One region of the Anoxybacillus sp. MB8 genome, then DNA from elsewhere that is predicted to be linked to it. Evidence: predicted binding sites of a transcription regulator. Region 1 holds the regulator's gene; each other region holds the start of a gene.
The links. Region 1 encodes Rex, which represses fermentation and respiration genes when NADH is low (regulators of the CRP and FNR family bind a similar motif). Its sites were predicted from a motif close to TTGTGAAATATTTCACAA; they were not measured.
Positions count from the first base shown of each region.

Region 2: a site for Rex is predicted at 3,886-3,903, ahead of adhE (bifunctional acetaldehyde-CoA/alcohol dehydrogenase). Genes of this name have one in related genera too.
Region 3: a site for Rex is predicted at 2,580-2,597, ahead of EKC99_RS12600 (formate/nitrite transporter family protein). Genes of this name have one in related genera too.
Region 4: a site for Rex is predicted at 1,328-1,345, ahead of EKC99_RS00530 (NarK family nitrate/nitrite MFS transporter). Genes of this name have one in related genera too.

Region 1 covers NZ_RXXX01000059.1:1,443-6,630, forward strand. The annotation lists gene EKC99_RS14165 (ABC-F family ATP-binding cassette domain-containing protein) at 1-668, opposite strand, end outside; gene EKC99_RS14170 (redox-sensing transcriptional repressor Rex) at 896-1,531, shown strand; gene EKC99_RS14175 (YdiK family protein) at 1,541-1,714, opposite strand; gene EKC99_RS14180 (CPBP family intramembrane glutamic endopeptidase) at 1,711-2,448, opposite strand; gene groES (co-chaperone GroES) at 2,674-2,958, shown strand; gene groL (chaperonin GroEL) at 3,029-4,645, shown strand; gene EKC99_RS14195 (GNAT family N-acetyltransferase) at 4,816-5,188, shown strand, end outside.
Region 2 covers NZ_RXXX01000009.1:18,413-23,600, reverse strand. The annotation lists gene EKC99_RS05160 (spore germination protein) at 1-487, opposite strand, end outside; gene EKC99_RS05155 (FAD-dependent oxidoreductase) at 484-1,998, opposite strand; gene EKC99_RS05150 (ATP-binding protein) at 2,139-3,431, shown strand; gene EKC99_RS05145 (hypothetical protein) at 3,522-3,749, shown strand; gene adhE (bifunctional acetaldehyde-CoA/alcohol dehydrogenase) at 3,926-5,188, shown strand, end outside.
Region 3 covers NZ_RXXX01000041.1:13,891-19,078, forward strand. The annotation lists gene EKC99_RS12585 (metal-sensitive transcriptional regulator) at 1-140, opposite strand, end outside; gene EKC99_RS12590 (replication termination protein) at 204-578, opposite strand; gene purU (formyltetrahydrofolate deformylase) at 742-1,641, opposite strand; gene EKC99_RS12600 (formate/nitrite transporter family protein) at 1,733-2,554, opposite strand; gene speE (polyamine aminopropyltransferase) at 2,798-3,646, shown strand; gene rpmG (50S ribosomal protein L33) at 3,745-3,894, shown strand; gene treR (trehalose operon repressor) at 3,921-4,643, opposite strand; gene treC (alpha,alpha-phosphotrehalase) at 4,671-5,188, opposite strand, start outside.
Region 4 covers NZ_RXXX01000001.1:84,341-89,528, reverse strand. The annotation lists gene EKC99_RS00535 (nitrate/nitrite transporter) at 119-1,291, shown strand; gene EKC99_RS00530 (NarK family nitrate/nitrite MFS transporter) at 1,427-2,758, shown strand; gene modA (molybdate ABC transporter substrate-binding protein) at 2,871-3,632, shown strand; gene modB (molybdate ABC transporter permease subunit) at 3,635-4,330, shown strand; gene EKC99_RS00515 (sulfate/molybdate ABC transporter ATP-binding protein) at 4,311-5,188, shown strand, end outside.

The DNA of each region.
Region 1 (5,188 bases):
TGGTCAAGAAAATAGCGATCGTGTGAGACGATAAGAATGGCCCCATCATAATTTTTTAAATATTGTTCAAGCCATTGCAATGTTTCCATATCTAAATGATTTGTTGGTTCGTCTAAAATCAACAAATCTGGTTTAGCTAGAAGCAGTTTGCCGAGCGCTAGCCGCGTTCGCTGTCCACCGCTTAACGTGGATACTTTTGTTGTGTAGTCATACTGAGAAAAGCGGAGGCCATGAAGCACAGAACGAATATCGGCTTCATATTGATAGCCACCTTTTTCTTTAAATTCCATTTGTAAACGGTCGTAATGCTCAAGTAAGCGCTCATAGTCGGCACCGTGCAAGCTCATTTGTTGTTCTAGGTCACGCAATTGTTTTTCCATTTGTTGAAGCGGGGCAAACACATCGAGCATTTCTTCCCAAATGGAGCGATGGGCGTGCAAACCAGTATATTGATCTAAGTAGCCAATTGTTACGTGTTTCGGTTTAATCACTTCCCCTGTGTCATATGACAATTGGCCGGCAATGATTTTTAATAATGTCGATTTTCCTGCACCATTTCTTCCAACTAACGCGATACGGTCTTTTTCTTGTATTTCAAGCTTAATGTCTGATAAAACTTGTTCCGCCCCATATGATTTGGATAGTTGATTTACTTGTAAAATGATCATCATTTTTCACCTCAATCTTCTTTTGATAGTGTAACGTACTTTCTTGATGTTCGGCAACACTAGTGTACGAATAACAAATTTGACAAAAATAATAATAAAGGGTACAAAGGAAAGACAGAATGAAAAAAATAGTGTATAGTTTAAAAGTGGGGAGAACTTTTCAGACGTATAGGAGAGAAAAATGAAAGCGCTAACTATTTGTGAAAGGAAATGTGGGGGATTGACTCGTGAATAATGAACAACCAAAAATTCCGCAGGCGACCGCAAAGCGACTACCGTTGTATTATCGTTTTTTGAAAAACTTGCATGCATCAGGAAAGCAGCGTGTATCTTCAGCGGAGTTAAGTGAAGCCGTAAAAGTCGATTCAGCAACGATTCGCCGTGATTTTTCATACTTTGGTGCGCTTGGAAAAAAAGGATACGGTTATAATGTAAATTATTTGCTGTCGTTTTTCAGAAAAACGTTGGATCAAGATGAAACGACAGAAGTAGCGTTGTTCGGTGTCGGTAATTTAGGTACGGCATTTTTAAATTACAATTTTAGCAAAAACAATAATACGAAAATTGTGATGGCATTCGATGTAGATCCAGATAAAGTAGGAACGGAAGTCGGAGGAGTGCCTGTTTATCATTTAGATGAATTGGAAGAAAAACTAGGTGGGATTACGGTAGCCATTTTAACCGTTCCAGCCCAAGTTGCCCAACCGATTACCGATCGGCTTGTCCAAAAAGGCATTAAAGGGATTTTAAACTTCACGCCTGCTCGTCTGCATGTACCTGAACACATTCGTGTTCATCATATTGATTTAGCGGTCGAATTGCAGTCACTTGTTTACTTTTTAAAACATTACGGAAATGAGTAAACCTCCCATTTACGAGCGGGAGGTTTTTTTCAATAAAGAACGAATAGCGGTGCCAAAATCTAATGTAGCAATAAGAATAAATAGCATCGTTGTGACGTCCCAAATGCCATCGTCAGCACTATCAACAGCAAAATAAGTGAATAAAATGCCCATCAAAAAGTAAAACAACGGCTCAGACTTCATGAAAACAGCCTCCAAATCACGAATTGCATTTGTTCTGCTTCTTTCATTATCTTTTCAATTTCTTCAGCAAATAACGTTTGAATAGCAACGACAAATGTATTCATCAGTACATGTGCTGCAATAGGGACGAGAATACGCTTTGTTTTCACATATAAGAAAGCAAATACAAATCCCATCGTTGCATAAAGAAGCAAATGTTCAAACTCTAAATGAACGACAGCAAATAAAAGGGAACTGACAGTTGCTGATAAGAAAAAGTTATATTTTTGATACAGCGTTCCAAAAATAATTTTTCGAAAAATGATTTCTTCTAAAATCGGTCCGACGATCGAAGTGACGAGCATAAGCGCTGGTGTTAGCTTCACCATCTCAACAATGCGTCTCGTATTTTCGGACCCCATCTCGACGCCAAATACGTGCATCTCAATATTTGCTGCGATGCCTTGAGCGAAAAGGGCAAGAAAGAACCCGCCAATTCCCCAAAAAATTGACGTTCCGATAGATGCTTGATGGCGATCGTACGAATATTTCATATCTTCTCTCATGAAATAAAGAACGAAAAGAAAAGCGATCGAGAAGCTAATGACAGCCCAATAACCTGAGGCAATGGATAGAGCGACTTCTTTATTTGATGCGTCAACAAATCCGCTATGTGCAAGCAAAGGAACGCCAATTAAACTAGATAACTGCATGGCGATGTATGTAATAATGACATACCAATATTGCTTTTTCACGTGTTCAACCCCTTTTGACAAAATGAGTACTTTTTCATTTTACCATATTTTTTGTATGAATTTCGAAAGGAAAGACATAATGAAAAAGGGAAAGATTTAGTGAAAAATTTTTAACTTCCTACTTGAAAAATTGAAAAAAGTTCATTAATATAATAAGTGTGTTAGCACTCAATGATGATGAGTGCTAATAACGGAACGAAAATCTAATTAAGGAGGTCGTTTGCCGTGTTGAAGCCACTAGGTGATCGTATTGTCATTGAATTAATTCAAACTGAAGAAAAAACAGCGAGCGGAATTGTTTTACCAGACACAGCGAAAGAAAAACCACAAGAAGGAAAAGTTGTTGCAGTTGGTTCAGGCCGTGTTCTTGACAATGGTGAGCGTGTAGCTCCAGAAGTGAGCGTTGGTGACCGCATCATCTTCTCAAAATATGCGGGTACAGAAGTGAAATATGATGGAAAAGAGTACTTAATCTTACGTGAAAGCGACATTTTAGCTGTGATTGGTTAATCGTTCGCCTGATAACATATAAAGCATACAAAAATACTTAACAAAAATGATTATCAAGGGGGTAAGATGTATGGCAAAAGAAATTAAATTCAGCGAAGAAGCTCGTCGTGCGATGTTACGCGGTGTAGATAAATTAGCTGATGCAGTCAAAGTAACATTAGGTCCAAAAGGTCGTAACGTTGTATTAGAGAAAAAATTTGGTTCGCCACTCATTACAAATGACGGTGTAACAATCGCGAAAGAAATTGAATTAGAAGATCCGTTTGAAAATATGGGTGCGAAGCTTGTTGCGGAAGTAGCAAGCAAAACAAACGATGTTGCTGGTGACGGTACAACAACAGCGACTGTATTAGCACAAGCGATGATTCGTGAAGGTTTGAAAAACGTAACAGCTGGTGCGAACCCAATGGGCATTCGCAAAGGTATTGAAAAAGCTGTTGCTGTTGCAGTAGAAGAATTAAAAGCGATCTCTAAACCAATTGAAGGCAAAGACTCAATCGCTCAAGTTGCAGCGATTTCTGCGGCTGACGAAGAAGTTGGTCAATTAATCGCAGAAGCAATGGAACGCGTTGGTAAAGACGGCGTCATTACATTAGAAGAGTCTAAAGGTTTCACAACAGAATTAGATGTTGTGGAAGGTATGCAATTTGATCGCGGTTATGTATCTCCATACATGATCACAGACTCTGATAAAATGGAAGCTGTATTAGAAAATCCGTACATCTTAATTACAGATAAAAAAGTTTCAAGCATTCAAGAACTTCTTCCTGTATTAGAGCAAGTTGTTCAACAAGGCAAGCCATTGTTAATCATTGCTGAAGATGTAGAAGGCGAAGCGCTTGCAACATTAGTTGTGAACAAGCTTCGCGGTACATTCACAGCTGTTGCAGTAAAAGCGCCTGGCTTCGGTGATCGTCGTAAAGCGATGCTTCAAGATATCGCGATTTTAACAGGTGGTGAAGTGATCACAGAAGAGTTAGGTCGCGAATTGAAATCAACAACAATTGCTTCACTCGGTCGCGCAGCGAAAGTTGTTGTAACGAAAGAACATACAACAATTGTTGGTGGCGCTGGTCGTGCAGAAGACATTCAAGCACGCATCAACCAAATCCGTGCTCAATTAGAGGAAACTACTTCTGAGTTTGATCGTGAAAAATTACAAGAACGTTTAGCAAAATTAGCTGGTGGTGTTGCGGTAATCAAAGTTGGTGCTGCAACAGAAACAGAATTGAAAGAGCGCAAATTACGCATTGAAGACGCATTAAACGCAACACGTGCCGCAGTTGAAGAAGGTATCGTTGCCGGCGGTGGTACAGCGTTAATGAACGTATACAGCAAAGTTGCAGCTATTGAAGCTGAAGGTGACGAAGCAACGGGTGTGAAAATCGTTCTTCGTGCAATCGAAGAGCCAGTTCGTCAAATCGCACAAAACGCTGGTTTAGAAGGCTCTGTCATCGTAGAGCGCTTAAAAACAGAAAAGCCTGGCATCGGCTTCAACGCAGCAACTGGCGAGTGGGTTGACATGATCGAAGCAGGTATCGTTGACCCAACAAAAGTAACTCGCTCTGCACTTCAAAATGCAGCGTCTGTTGCCGCTATGTTCTTAACAACTGAAGCGGTAGTTGCTGACAAGCCAGAAGAAAACAAAAATACACCAGGCATGCCTGACATGGGCGGCATGATGTAATACTTTTTCGTGTGGGAGAAGTGGCGTTGGTCGCTTCTCCCGCATTTTTTATGTAAAGGACCTATCCCCTTATAAAAAGATAAGGGGATTTTTTATTTTTAGACATTTTAAAATTATGTGTGAATGTTAATGTAGAAATATACAATGAAACGATGCGAAGGAGTATGATTATGTTAGAAGATGTTACATTTAGAATAGCGAGTATAGATGATTTACCGACAATCGTTAGCATTTACAACTCGACAATTCCAAGTCGATTAGTAACTGCTGATACAGAGCCCGTATCGATAGACGATAGATTGGAATGGTTTAAGGAACACAACCCTAATCAAAGACCTCTATGGATGGTGAAATATGGAGATGAAGTTTGTGGTTGGGTAAGCCTTCAATCTTTTTACGGGAGACCAGCCTATCATGCGACTGCTGAGATAAGTATTTATCTTCATGAAAATTTTAGAGGAAAAGGATTAGGGAAAAAGATTTTAGCTAAAGTGATAGCGGAGTGTCCGAAGTTTGGTATTGATACTTTGCTCGGATTTATCT
Region 2 (5,188 bases), on a different contig from region 1:
ATTGTTGGTGTGGCAAATAGCGGCGAATTAACGCGATATTTTTTTCACACGTTTCAATAAAACCTTGGTGCGACCCTTTAAGCGATGATTCAATTTGCGGCTCTGCGATCGCGCGTTGCGGCCATCCTTGCGTATCCAACAACAATACATGGTCGTCGCCGTCTAAGAATAGTGCGGTTTCCCCTTGAAACACCCGTTGAAAGACATGTTCCCATTTTGTCGTATATGATTTTGAGCCGATTGGCAATTGAATATCAGCAATCGTGTGAATTTGTTTCGTTTCAAATAAAAGCGGATTAATAATGTTATTGTTAATCGAGTTTTTATCAACGAGCGTGTTGAGATAAATAAGCAACGCTCGTCTTTTTGGTTCCCCAATAAATAGATGACAATATATGAGATCAGGCGTTTTTGAAAAATAATCACGCAACGTTTGTTCGTTCATATCGAGCGAGTGCGTGACGGTTTGTTGTATTCCGTTCATCATTCATCCCCTTTAAGCTGTTGAAGTGGTTCGATAGCTGGTCCTTCTAGCACTTTTCCAGTAAAACAGAAGCGTGAACCGTGACATGGGCAGTCCCATGACCGTTCACTATTGTTCCATTCCAGTTCGCAACCCATATGCGTACACGTTGTATCGACGACATACAGCGTGCCTTGTTCGTCGCGGTAGGCACCTGCCCGTTTTCCGTCTACATTGACAACGGCTCCTTCCCCTTTCGATATGTCGCGCGGGGTACGAAGGGCATATTCCAGTTTTCCAGTTAAAAAATGTTTAGCGACATCAATGCCCTCAGTGAACAAATTGTTTAGTGACGGGTCAGCGATAAATCGTGACGGAGTAAATAAATGCGCGTAACGATGTTCTTTTTGTAACGCTAAATGTGTCAAAAGACGAGCTGCAACCATACTTGTCGTCATCCCCCATTTTCGATATCCTGTCGCGACAAGAATGTGCGGAAGACTTTTGCGAATCGGACCGATGTATGGAAGATTGTCTAACGTGACGAGATCTTGCGCCGACCAACGATATAGCACATGTGATAGCTCGAACGTATGTTCACAAAACGATTGTAACGCTTCATAGTGGTGAATCATGTTGATCCCTTGTCCGACTTTATGCGACTCGCCGCCAACGAAAAGAAGTGTTTTTCCATCCATTGTTGTACAGCGCAGCGACCGCTTTGGTTCATTTGCGCTTAAATACATGCCTTGCAATCGTTCGTGAGCTTCGACTGCAATGACGTAAGATCGCTCTGCATGCAAGCGTGCAAAGTAAAAAGCAGGGTCAAAAAACGGAAAGTGGGTACAAATGACAACAGTGTCACAAGTGATCGTTGCTCCATTTTTCGTTTGTACAATCGGCTGCGTCGTTGTCTCAATATGTTGTGCAACAGTTTGTTCGTAAAAAGATGCCCCGTATTTTACAGCAAGCTCGACTAATGTTTTTATATAATGGAGCGGATGAAATTGCGCTTGGTTTCGCATCATGACTGCACCTTGGATAGAGAAAGGAAGCGACAGTTGATCGACATATGCCCCATCGATGCCGAGCGTTTCATACGCTTTCCATTCCGCCTCAAGCTTATGTAATTGCGTTTCTTCGGTTGTATATACGTATGCATCTTCTAGCGATACGTCGCAATGAATATTGTGTTCTTTTACGATATGCAAAATCGATTGCAACGCTTCTTTGTTTGCTTCGTAATATTGCCGAGCGCTATCTTCACCGAAGTGGGCAATCAGTTCATGATAAATGAGATCATGCTGGGCAGTTATTTTTGCGGTCGTATGCCCTGTTGTGCCGTGACATAGCCGGTCTGCTTCGATGACGGCGACACGCACTCCTTGTTTAGCGAGCAAATAAGCCGTTGTAATGCCTGTTATTCCTCCACCAATAATCGCTACATCCGTTTCAATCGGTTGCGTCAAAGATGGAAAAGACGGAAGCGTTGTTGTTTGTAGCCAATACGATTGAGATAACTTTGGTAAAGACATGTTTTTGTTCCTCCATACCCATGTTTTTCTTAATTTTCCCCAAATCGAAAAGTTTATGATGAACATTTGCAAAGATGATAAAATGGAAATAGACGAGTATAGAAACGTTTTTATAACATAACGTAAGAGGGAGATTGAAAGTGAATAAAGATGCAAACATTCGTTTACAAGATAACGTGGTGTTAGAACATTATGGGCTTAATGAGTTGCATTTAGAATCTGTTCGTCATTATCGCGAGCAATTTGCAAAAGCAAAGCCAAACCATCCGTGGAACGGGTTAGAAACGAAAGATTTTTTATATAAAATTGGGGCATGGGGAAAAATACGAGATACAAACAAAGAAGGGCTCACATTAGCAGGGCTCCTTATGTTTAGTGAAGAGCGAATGATTACAGAAGTTTTACCACAATACTTTTTAGAATATCGCGAATATGATGATCATGCGGTGCATTGGACAAACCGCTTTACTTCACAAGACGGAACGTGGTCGGGAAATATTTATGATTTTTATTTTAAAGTGATGAACGAGCTCAAAGATGTATCTACATTTGAAAAAGAAGCGGTGCATGAAGCGCTTATCAACGCGATTGTCCATGCCGATTATAATGGCGATGGAGGCATTATTGTTGAACGGCAGCAATCATATATACAATTTTCTAATCCAGGGCTTTTCGGCATTCCTTTAGAACAAGCATATAGCGGCGGGATTAGCCATTTGCGCAATCCGAATATGTTTAAAATGTTTATTTACATTCAGTTTTGTAAACGTGCTGGAGTCGGTTTAAAAACAATAGAGACGATTTGCTCACAACAACTCGCTGTCGAGCAATATGATTTTCAAAAACGAACGGTCGTTACATTGCCTATTGTGTCCTTCTCAGAAAGACATGAACATATAGAGGAGATCGAGGCAGTAAGTGATTGGACGGACGATGTGCCATTGTCGGACTCCGTAAATAAAGAAGAAAACTCCTATAATATCGAGCAAAACTCCGTTAATAACGAGATTAAGTCCGTAAATAACGAACCAGACTCCTTAAATAGTGAAGTTTACTCCTTAAATAAAGGGCTTAACTTCATAAATAACGAGGACAACTCCATAAATAAAGAAGAAAACTCCGTAAATATCCCATCCGACTCCGTAAATAAAGTGGATGAGGAAGAAGAAATAAATGTCGATCAGGAGTTATGGAACATTGCTGAAATTGCACGTAAGAAAAAAAGGCTTGCACCGACCAAAATGGAAGAAATCATTTTGCAACTATGCGCTCATCGACCGTTAATGTTAAAACAATTAGCGTATTTACTAGATCGGACGCCAGACGGTTTACGAAACAACTATTTAGGAAAGTTATTAGCAGAAGGAAAAATGCGCTTAAAGTATCCAGAACAACCAAATCACCCAAAACAAGCATATATGACGAATAAATAATATTCATGATTTGTTCAATATTTCACAAACTATAATCGACAAAAGAATGTTACAATGATGGTAACAAAAGAAAAGTTGAGGTGACAGAAGATGCTTGTATGCGAATGGAGAAACTTTTCAACAGATGCGGAAACATATACACTAGAGATATTTGAAGAAATGATTGGCGATGAATTTGAAGCGATGATGTTTGAAGATGATCAAGAAATTCCTTCTTATATATGGACAGTAAACTATGTTGTCATTGTGAAACGAAATACGCGCATGTACAACGATATTTCGTTTACGAAAATCCCACGCAATCCAGTGTGTGAGTAACCGTCTTTTTTAACAAAAGACGGTTCTCTTCTAAAAATAATTGCTCAACATTTCACAAAGTTGACACACACGAAAGTGATTCCTTTCGTTATAATGTAAATGTGAAAACAATCACATTTTATTTTTTTTAATTATCTTGTGAAAAGTTTCACAAGAACAATATAGGAGGGTCTTATATGGCTATTGATGAAAAAGTATTAGACCAAAAGAAAGAAGTTACAAAAATGATTGATACGCTTGTGGCTAATGCGCAAAAGGCGTTAAAAGCGTTTCGCGATTACGATCAAGAAACGATCGATCATATCGTCAAACAAATGGCGTTAGCTGGGCTTGATAAACATATGTATTTAGCAAAATTAGCGATTGAAGAAACAAAACGTGGCGTGTATGAAGATAAAATTATTAAAAACATTTTTGCGACAGAATACATTTACCATAACATTAAATACGATAAAACGGTTGGCGTCATCCGCGAAAATGAACAAGAAGGCATCATTGAAATTGCCGAGCCTGTTGGGGTGATCGCTGGGGTTACACCGGTAACAAACCCAACATCAACAACGATGTTTAAGGCGCTTATTTCAATCAAAACGCGCAACCCAATCATTTTTGCGTTCCACCCATCTGCGCAAAAATGTAGCAGTGAAGCAGCACGTATTTTACGCGATGCAGCCATTGCAGCTGGCGCGCCAGAACATTGTATTCAATGGATCGAAACGCCTTCTGTTGAAGCGACTCAACAATTAATGCATCATCCTGGCGTTTCGCTTATTCTTGCGACAGGTGGAGCAGGCATGGTTAAAGCGGCATATAGCTCAGGAAAGCCAGCATTAGGGGTTGGACCTGGTAACGTGCCTTGCTATATTGAGAAAACTGCAAATATAAAACGTGCCGTGAACGATCTCATTCTATCAAAAACGTTTGACAACGGTATGATTTGTGCGTCTGAACAAGCGGTTATTATTGATAAAGAAATTTATGATGCCGTGAAAAATGAGATGATCGCAAACAAATGTTACTTCTTAAATGAAGAAGAAAAGAAAAAAGTTGAAAAGCTTGTCATTAATGAGAATACGTGCGCAGTCAATCCGAATATCGTCGGTAAACCAGCATATGAAATTGCGAAAATGGCAGGCGTTGATGTACCTGTTGATACGAAAATTCTTGTAGCAGAACTAAAAAGCGTTGGTCCGCAAGAGCCGCTTTCTCGTGAAAAATTAAGCCCGGTATTGGCGTGCTATAAGGTGAATAGTACAGAAGAAGGTTTAAAACGAGCAGAAGAAATGCTTGAATTCGGTGGACTTGGCCACTCGGCTGTCATTCATTCAGAAAATCAAGAAGTCATTCTTGAATTCGGTAAGCGAATGAAAGCAGGACGGATCATTTCGAATGCCCCATCTTCACAAGGAGCGATCGGTGATATTTACAACGCATACATT
Region 3 (5,188 bases), on a different contig from region 1:
CGATCGACAGCGCTACGAATAGCAGATAATTGGGCAACTACTTCTTTACAATCTTTTTGCTCATCCATCATTTTGAGCACACCACGAACTTGTCCTTCAATTCGTTTTAATCTGTTTTTCACTTGGTTATCGTATGTCATATTTATCAATCTCCTTTTTCTATATACCCTTATCAGTATATTAAATGAAATATGATCTTATTGTCAACTAAAATTATCTTTAATTGCTTTACGAATAAGCGCTTCACAACGATCTAATTCTGTTTTTAATTGCCGCTTATATAACTGGGCTTTTTTATATCCTTCCTCAGTAAAACGGTAATAAACAACTTCTTGATACTTCATCCCCTCTTTTTTCTTTTTTACTTGTTCTAAAATCCCATCCTCAATTAAATCGTGTAGTGCTTTGTATACTTCTGAATGATTCGGACGGTATCCAAACGGCTGAAATTCTTCACGAAGCACGTCTAGTAATTTCAGTCCATACAATCGTTCTTGTTCGGTTAAAGTAATTAAATACAGCTTTAAAAATGCGCGTTGCTTTAATAAAAATCCGCTCGGTTTTCTTTTTTCGCTCATCTTTTCCTCCTCCTCTCATATGACACATTCTTTACTCAAAAGAAAAATCCTTCTATACTTCCATTATAATTGAACATTTTTATTTTTATTCAGTTTTTATTTAGAACATAGTTTTATCATATCAATTTTTTACAAAAAAAAGAAGAAGAGTAGCTCCTCTTCTTTATTTGAATACAATTGTTTTATTTTCATGAACGATGACACGATCTTCTAAATGCCACTTTAATGCGCGAACGAGGACTGTTTTTTCGATCATGCGCCCAATTCGTTTTAAGTCTTCTACATGATGTTTATGATCGACTCGTTCCACATCTTGTTCAATAATTGGCCCTTCATCTAAATCATCTGTTACATAATGAGAAGTGGCGCCGATGAGTTTCACTCCACGTCGATAAGCTTGCTCGTATGGTCGCGCACCAATAAACGCCGGTAAAAACGAATGGTGAATATTAATAATTTGCATTGGAAACGTTGCGACAAAACGAGATGATAAAATTTGCATATAACGAGCAAGCACAATGACATCAATATCATGTTCCTTTAACAATTGTATTTGTTTTTCTTCTGCTTCTTGTTTTGTTTCTTTTGTCACTGGTATGTAGTAGTACGGGATACCGAATGACTCTACCGTTTCTCTCATTTGTTCATGGTTGCTGATGACGAGGACGAAATCTGCAAGCAATTCACCCGCTTGCCATTCCCACAATAACTCTAATAAGCAATGTTCTTCTTTTGAAACGAATATCGCTACCTTTTTTATATGCGTATGTAGACTCAATCGCCATTTCATTGAAAAACGTTGTGCAATCGTTGCGAACTTTCTCTCCATCTCCTCTTTTCGTTCCGATATATTCGGAGCATCAAACTCAATTCGTAAAAAAAATGTACCGCCTTCAGGGTCTGTCGAATATTGACTAGACTCAACAATATTGGCTCCTTGTTCATACAAAAAAGTTGTAACCGCTGCAACAATTCCCGGTTGATCCGGACATGAAATAAGCAAGCGTGCCCGATGTTTATATTTGTCCATAAACTTTTGCGCATGTTTTTGTTGAAAATACATCATAACCCCCCTATAAAACGATGAAATAAATAATAGCCATTATTATAACAAATAAACAAATAGTCGAGAACATATCTCGACTACTATTTTCTTACTTATTCATTATTTTTCGTATTCCAAAAGCTCCTTTCCATATAGGAGCAGGCTGTTTGACGGAAGATGAAAGGTACGTGTATAACGCGCCCATAAATAATGAACCACCGACAATATTACCGAGCGTTACAGGTATGATGTTATGAACCATTCCTGCCACATGAATCGTATCAGGATGTTGAACAGCTAATGCAAGGGAGAAAATAACAAAATTTGCGATCGAGTGTTCATATCCAGAAGCAAAAAAGACGAAAACGATTAAAATCATGGCGAACATTTTTGCGATATCTTCTTTCATTTGCATCGGAATAAAAATAGCTAAACAAACGAGCCAGTTACACAAAATCCCTTTCACAAACAGTTGTAACGTTGTTGCATGCATTTTTTTCAATGCAATCGCAAATAGTAAATGATCCATCGGAAGATCATGAAAAATCCCTGACTGTGCGATTAAAAAAGCAAAGAAAATAGCACCGAGCAAATTCCCGCTATAACATGCGACCCAGTTACGAAGGGTGTCTCCAATCGTCGTTTCTTTTTGCAGGGTACTAACGGTAAAGTACATCGTATTTCCTGTAAACAATTCTGCCCCACCATACATGATCAGTACAAGAGCAATCCCGAAGAAAATGCCGCTTACTAAATAAGTGGCTGGTGAATGTGTTTCGTAAAAGTATTGACCAACCCGAACACAAAGAACAAGAGCAAAACCGATATATACACCTGCTAAAGCAGCACGAATCATGTATTGAAGCAGTGATTTTTGCAAAATAGATCGCTTCTTTAATGCGAGCTCTTTACATGTTTGTAAAGCATCCATCATTTCCTCACTTCTCTTTCTATTTTTGTGATGTTTTTCACACTTTATCCTACTCCTCTTCCTTACGTTTTTCAACGAATTTATGTAAATGTTAAAAGAACTGTCAACACTTTATTTTTGTAAACGATTGCGAACAAAAAGACTATTGCAATTTTTGCACATATTGTTCTCACCCTTTGCAAATCTATACAGAAATATATTAATATAAAAAAGGTGTAAAATACGTTGTTAGAGGAGGAAGCTATGAACTACATAAAGGAACAAAACGGTGAGTTGTGGTTAACAGAAGATGAACGTGAAAATTTAAAAATTAGTTATCGCATTAAAGAAATCATTTACTCAGAACGTTCACCATTTCAACATGTGATGGTTTTAGACTCATACGACTTCGGAAGAATGCTCGTACTTGACGGAGTTGTACAAACAACTTCCATTGATGGTCATATTTATAACGAGATGATTGCACATGTTCCTCTTTCTCTTCATCCGTCGCCGAAAAAAGTTTTAATTATTGGCGGGGGCGATTGTGGCGCAGCTCGTGAAGTGGCGAAATATGAAGAGGTAGAAGAAATACATCTTGTCGAAATTGATGAACTTGTTGTTCAAGCATGTAAAGAGCATTTACCTGAAGTATCTGGAAATCTTTCGGATCCGCGTGTGCAATATATATATAAAGATGGGGTTCAATTTGTGAACGATCGCGTGAATACGTATGATGTCATTATTATTGACTCGTCCGACCCGATCGGCCCTGCACAAGTATTATTTGAATACGATTTTTACAAAAGTGTGCATGAAGCACTCAAAGAAGATGGGATGATGGTTTGTCAAAGCCAATCCCCTATTTTTCATATGGACGTATTGAAACAAACATATACAAATATTCGTCATTTATTCCCGCATGTACACGTATATACAGCTACTGTTCCAACATATCCTGGCGGGCTATGGAGCTTTACGCTCGGTGGTAAACAACCTATTTCATTTGAGCGACTCAACACATTCTCAAAACAAACGAAATACGCAAATGCGGATGTATTAAACCAATGCTTCCGTCTCCCACAATTTATGAAAGAACATCTTCAATCGTAGTCGGAATCATTCCGGCTACGATTGTTGACAAACATACTTTTTTATATTACGATACAAAACGTAATGATTACTATTATCTTTTTTGAGGAGGACGAAACATGCGTGTGAAAATCGTTTTACAATGTACAGAAACTGGGGATCGTAACTACATAACAACGAAAAATAAACGCAACAGTCCAGAGCGGCTAGAATTAAAAAAATATTGTCCTCGTCTAAAGCGCCATACGTTACATCGTGAAACAAAATAATCCGTGGCATATGCCACGGATTATTTTTAATGCAAATGAATGCGCCGCGCAAAATCAACGAATCGAAATTTATCAAGACGATGACGGGACTCTGTATATTGAAACAAACTCGCATCATCTAAATAAACGTAATTCCGCACGACAACAACGTGGGTATATTGTTTAACATGCAAATACATTCGATCTTCATCCGTACACTCTTCGACGAAAAATTCCTTTTTGGCAAAACTAATTTTTAATTGCAATTCTTTTTCTAAATATTCATAAATGGAGCGCTCACATATATCTTTCGATAAAAACGGAACAAACTTTTTATTGAAAAAATCTTTATCTAAAATAATGCGCTCGCCTTCAATTTCTCGCACGCGTACTACTTTCCAAATGTCCTCTCTTGATGTCACATGGAGATGTTTTTTTAACATTTCATCAGGTTTCATCACTTCAAGTTGCTCAACAATCGTTCGCGAAGGTTTTCCTAACTTTTGTGCTAATTCTTTAAAACTAATTAGTCCCGAAATCGGGAAATCAAATTTACGAACGTCTAATACAATGGAACCTTTTCCTTTAATTTTTTGAATATACCCATGTTCCGAAAGTAAATTGAGCGCTTTGCGAATCGTTTCACGAGATGTCTCATATTGTTCAACGAGCTGATTTTCAGAAGGAATTTTCATTCCAGGTTTAAATATTCCCTTTTCAATTTTCGATAACAAGTCATTATAAATGGACAAATATTTATTTTCACTCATTGTTTATCACCGAAAAATATTTTACCATTATTTTTTCAAGTAATAAACAATCGATTCATACGGACGCAACATCATTTTTATAAAATCGCTTGGCGAGTCGTCATAGTTCGATAATAATATTTCGCTTTTATATTCTGTGATGTCTATATGTTCTGGCCATTCAAATAGTGTTTCTTGTCCATAAAAATTATTAATCACAACAAGTTTTTCATCGTTTCCGTTACGTATATATGCAAAAATCGAAGGATGATCTTCTAAAATGAGTTCGTAATCCCCTGTCGTAATGATGTCGTATCGTTTACGCAACTGAATTAGTTTTCGATAATGATAAAAAATAGATGTTGGATCTTGTAACGCTCGTTGAACATTAATTTCTTCATAATTGCGCGCGACAGAAATCCAAGGGGTGCCAGTTGTAAATCCCGCGTGTCGCTCATCGCTCCATTGCATTGGTGTTCGAGAGTTGTCACGAGATTTTCGCTGTAAAATATGCAATACCTCTTGTTCACTTTTTCCTTGTTCTTTTAATATTCGGTACATATTTA
Region 4 (5,188 bases), on a different contig from region 1:
GAAAGAACGTATGAAAGTTTTGTGAACATAACAAAAATTGTGAACAATATAACAGTAGCAATTGATAAATTTTTTTACGATAAAATTGTCAAATGATAAAACGAAGGGGGAAATCGAAATGGAGCGATTCAAACAGTTTCTCCGAGTGGGGCATTTACTAACACTTCTCGCATCTTTTTTGTACTTTGATATTAGTTTTATGATCTGGGTAATTCTTGGGGCAACAGGGACGTTTATTGTGGAAGACTTAGGCTTGACACCTGCACAAAAAGGAATGATGGTAGCGATCCCGGTATTAGGAGGGGCATTGCTTCGTATTCCAATGGGACTACTAGCAGACCGATTCGGTGGTAAGAAAATGGGAATGATCGGAATGGCTTTGACATCTATCCCTCTTTTATGGGGTTGGCTTGTTGCTGATACATTGACACAAATTTATGCGCTTGGATTGTTATTAGGCGTTGCAGGGGCTAGTTTTGCCGTCGCTCTTCCTTTGGCAAGCCGTTGGTACCCGAAAGAACATCAAGGGTTGGCGATGGGAATTGCAGGTGCGGGAAATAGCGGAACAGTTTTGGCGATGTTGTTTGGCCCGCGCATTGCAGAAGCGTATGGCTGGAATAGTGTATTTGGATTAGCGCTCATTCCTCTCTTTGTTGCTTTTATTGTATTTATCATCTTCGCAAAAGAATGTCCGACTGCGGTAAAACCAGCAAAAATATCGGAATATACGCGCGTGATGAAAATGAAGGAAACGTGGTTGTTTAGCTTTTTTTATAGCTTATCTTTTGGTGGATTTGTCGGAATGACGAGCTATTTAACACTATTCTTTTTCGATCAATACGGAGTAGATAAAGTGACGGCAGGAGATTTTGTGACGCTTGTCGTATTTGCGGGAAGCTTTGTTCGGCCAATTGGTGGCTATTTAGCTGATAAATATGGTGGAATGAAATTGCTCGTTTGGTTATTTACAGGCGCTACTGTGACGTTAGCCGTTGTTGGTATGCTCCCGCCTGTTTATGTTGCGTTAACTCTTTTATTTATTACACTTATTTTTTTCGGTACAGCAAATGGTGCACTATTTCAAGTTATTCCAACTATATTTCCTAAAGAGGTTGGACTATTAACAGGTTTCGTTGGAGCTGCTGGCGGTTTAGGAGGCTTCTTTTTACCGAATATTTTAGGTATGTTTAAACAATGGACGAATTCGTATTCATATGGCTTTTGGTGGGTAGCAGCAACTATGTTTGTTGCAATGTTTATCATGAGACGATTGCGAAAAACAATCGCTTAAACATTATTTTTTAACATTGTATGAACGTTTGAAAATATGTGATACGTATCACATTCTTATTGACACTCTTTCTTTATGATAAAAGTACAGCAATTATTTTTACAATCATACTTCAAAAAAGGAGAGACGATCATTATGAGTCAAACATTGAAAACGGCTTCAGATCATGTTGAACGGAAAAGCCGCATCGGTTCATATTGGAACCCAGAAGATCCTGTGTTTTGGGAAAAAGAAGGGAAAAAACATGCTCGTCGAAATCTTTGGATCTCTGTTCCAACGTTAATGTTGGCATTTATCGTTTGGCAAATTTGGTCCATTGTTGCAGCAAGACTAAATGACATTGGCTTTCAATTTACACAAAGTCAATTGTTTACGTTAGCTGCTGTTCCAGGACTTGTTGGAGCAACACTACGCTTCGTTTACACATTTGCTATTGGAAAATTTGGAGGAAGAAACTGGACAATTTTCTCGACAGGGATATTGCTCATCCCAGCTATTGGTGTTGGGTTAGCGGTACAAAATCCAGATACACCGTATTGGGTCATGTTACTATTAGCAACTCTCTGTGGACTTGGTGGCGGAAACCTTTCGTCTTCAGCAGCTAACATTAGCTTTTTCTTCCCGAAAAAAGAAAAAGGAACAGCACTTGGTATTAATGTTGGTTTCGGGAATATGGGTGTATCTGTCGTTCAGTTCGTTACACCACTTATTATAACAATTGGTGTATTTGGAGCACTTGGTGGCGAACCACAAGTACTCGCAGACGGTTCAAAAGTTTGGTTACAAAATGCGGCATTTATTTGGGTTATTCCCATTTTGTTCTTTACTATTTTGGCGTATTTCGGTATGGATAACTTACCAAACACTAAACAATCAGTGTCTGAACAATTTGTAATCGTGAAACGAAAACATACATGGATTATGACATGGTTATATGTTGCGACATTCGGCTCATTTATCGGATATGCGGCAGCGTTTCCACTTTTATTAAAATCACAATTCCCAGAACACGTATCGCTTGCCTTTTTAGGAGCGTTTTTGGCAGCGGCATTCCGTCCGGTTGGGGGATGGTTGTCCGATAAGTTAGGTGGAGCGCGTATCACGAACTACGTTTTAATCGTCATGGGTCTTGGTGCTGCGGCAGTCATGTATTTTACAACGGAAAAACACTTTATCGGATTTATCGTATCTTTCTTAATTTTATTTATTGCTGCAGGGATGGGATCAGGATCGACATTCCAAATGATTCCGATTATCTTCCCGCCGAAAGAAGCGGCACCTGTTCTTGGTTTTACAGCAGCATTTGCCGCATATGGCTCATTCTTCATTCCGAAACTATTCGGCTGGGCAGCTCAAAATACAGGGACACCAATTACAGCATTTTACTTCTTTATCGCATTTTATGTTGTATCGCTTGCATTAAACTGGTATTATTATGCTAGAAAAAATGCAGAAGTGAAATGTTAGAAGAATAGAAGGGGATATCTATAATAGATATTCCCTTTTATTGATATGTGGGTTTTATTGATATGTGGGTTTTATTGATATGTGGGTTTTATTGATATGTGGGGGGACGAAAGTGAAAAAAATATGGTTTTTTATTATGATTTTGTCATTAGTGGCATGTAATCCTCACACCGCTCAACCAAATGCGGCACCATCTATTAAAGTTGCCGCAGCAGCAGATTTAACTCATGCATTTAAAGAAATTGGAGAGCAGTTTACAAATAAAACAGGGATAGACGTTACGTTCATTTTCGGTTCGAGTGGTCAGCTAGCAGAACAAATCAAACAAGGGGCTCCCTTTGACATGTTTGCTTCGGCGAATGTAGAATATGTCGATGAACTTGTTCGTGATCATGTTGCGCTTGAACAAACAAAAAACGTATACGCCTTTGGTCGCATTGGCATGGCTGTCAAAAATGGAGTAGCTGTATCGTCATTACAAGATTTATTAAAGAAAGAAGTGAAAAAAGTGGCAATTGCCAATCCGGATCATGCACCGTATGGGTTAGCAGCAAAACAAGCATTAATGAAAGCTGGCGTTTGGGAACAAGTAGAACCGAAGCTTGTTTACGGAAAAAATATTGCTGATACACTTGCTTATGTCGAATCGGGGAATGTTGAAGTAGCGATTGTCGCGCTTGCACTAATGAAGGATCATCATCTTCCGTTCTACCTTATTGATGAACATATGCACGAACCGATTCGACAAGCGATCGTTATCACTAAGCAAACGAAACATGAAAAAGAAGCGCGCGAATTTCTCGCATTTTTAAAAGGGCCGACTGGCACGAGCATCATGAAAAAATACGGTTTTATCATTCTTGAGGAGGAATAATTGTGGAGGCGGTCAATCTTTTTCCGCTCTTTCTGTCATTAAAAGTAGCAACAATAGCCACGGTTTGTGCTCTTGTTGTCGGATTGCCCATTTCTTACTATTTAAGCCGTTCTCATCATAAATGGAGTGACATACTCGATTCTTTATTGACGTTGCCAATCGTATTGCCCCCAACTGTTCTCGGTTACTATTTACTTGTACTACTTGGTCGCTCAAGTCCAATTGGTCGTTGGTTGGAAGAAACATTTGGGATTTTGATTGTATTTACACCGACAGGAGCGGTTGTTGCCGCTTTTGTTGTCGCTTTGCCGTTTTTTGTGAAGACGGCACGGGCAGCATTTGCAAGTATTGACCAGCAATTGTTGAATGCGGCGCGCGTACTTGGACGATCGGAGAGGGATATTTTTTTTACTGTCGTCATCCCGCTTTCTTGGCGCAATATCGCATCAGCGACTACGCTTGTTTTTGCGCGTGCGCTTGGGGATTTTGGTACGACGCTTATGGTTGCAGGAAGCATTCCGAATGAAACGATGACGATGCCGATCGCTATTTACGATGCATTGCTTGCAGGAAATAAAAAAATGGCAAATATACTTGTCATCATCATGACGAGTGTATCTGTTGTTTTATTGTATACGATGAAACGATTAGAGAAGCGAATGATGCGAGGAGAAAACGATGCTTTACGTCGCCATTAAAAAAACATTTTCGCATTTTCAATTAGATGTAAATTTTACAATACAAAAAGGGGTTATTGGTATTTTAGGTCCATCGGGATGTGGAAAAAGTTTAACGTTGCAAAGTATTGCGGGGCTACAACGGCCAGATGAAGGCGTTATTCAATTGAATAATCATTTATTTTTTCATTCGGACAAACGAATTCACATCCCCGCCCGTCATCGAAATGTCGGGTATATGTTCCAACATTATGCTCTTTTTCCACACTTGACGGTTTACGAGAATATTGCGTTCGGTTTGAAAAAATGGCCAAAAAAGCAAGTACAACATACGGTTACGAATATGATTGAAAATATCGGATTAAAAGGGTATGAAAATCATTACCCCCACCAATTATCCGGAGGACAGCAACAACGAGTAGCACTTGCGCGAACGCTTGTTACACAACCGAGTATATTATTGCTTGATGAGCCGTTCTCAGCGTTAGATCATCATACAAAACAGGCGATGGAACAACAATGTTTTTCTTATTTACAACAACATTTTTCCGGTCTCGTTCTTTTTGTGACACACCATTTAGAAGAAGCATATCGATTATGCGATGAGCTTATTTTGTATGATCGTGGCCACGTAATACAACATGGAAAAAAAGAACGTGTATTTTATGAACCGGAAAATGTACAAGCCGCAAACATTGTCGGCTGTAAAAATATATTTTCTTGTACGTTTGCTGAAAAGGGAGAACAGATTATTTGTTATGTCAACGGTGCACAATTGGTCGTCCCTGCACATAAAAAAAAGAGCGGAGCGACATATGTTGGTATTCATTCGCATCATATTCGTTTTGTAGATGATGCAATATACAATGCCTTTTCTTT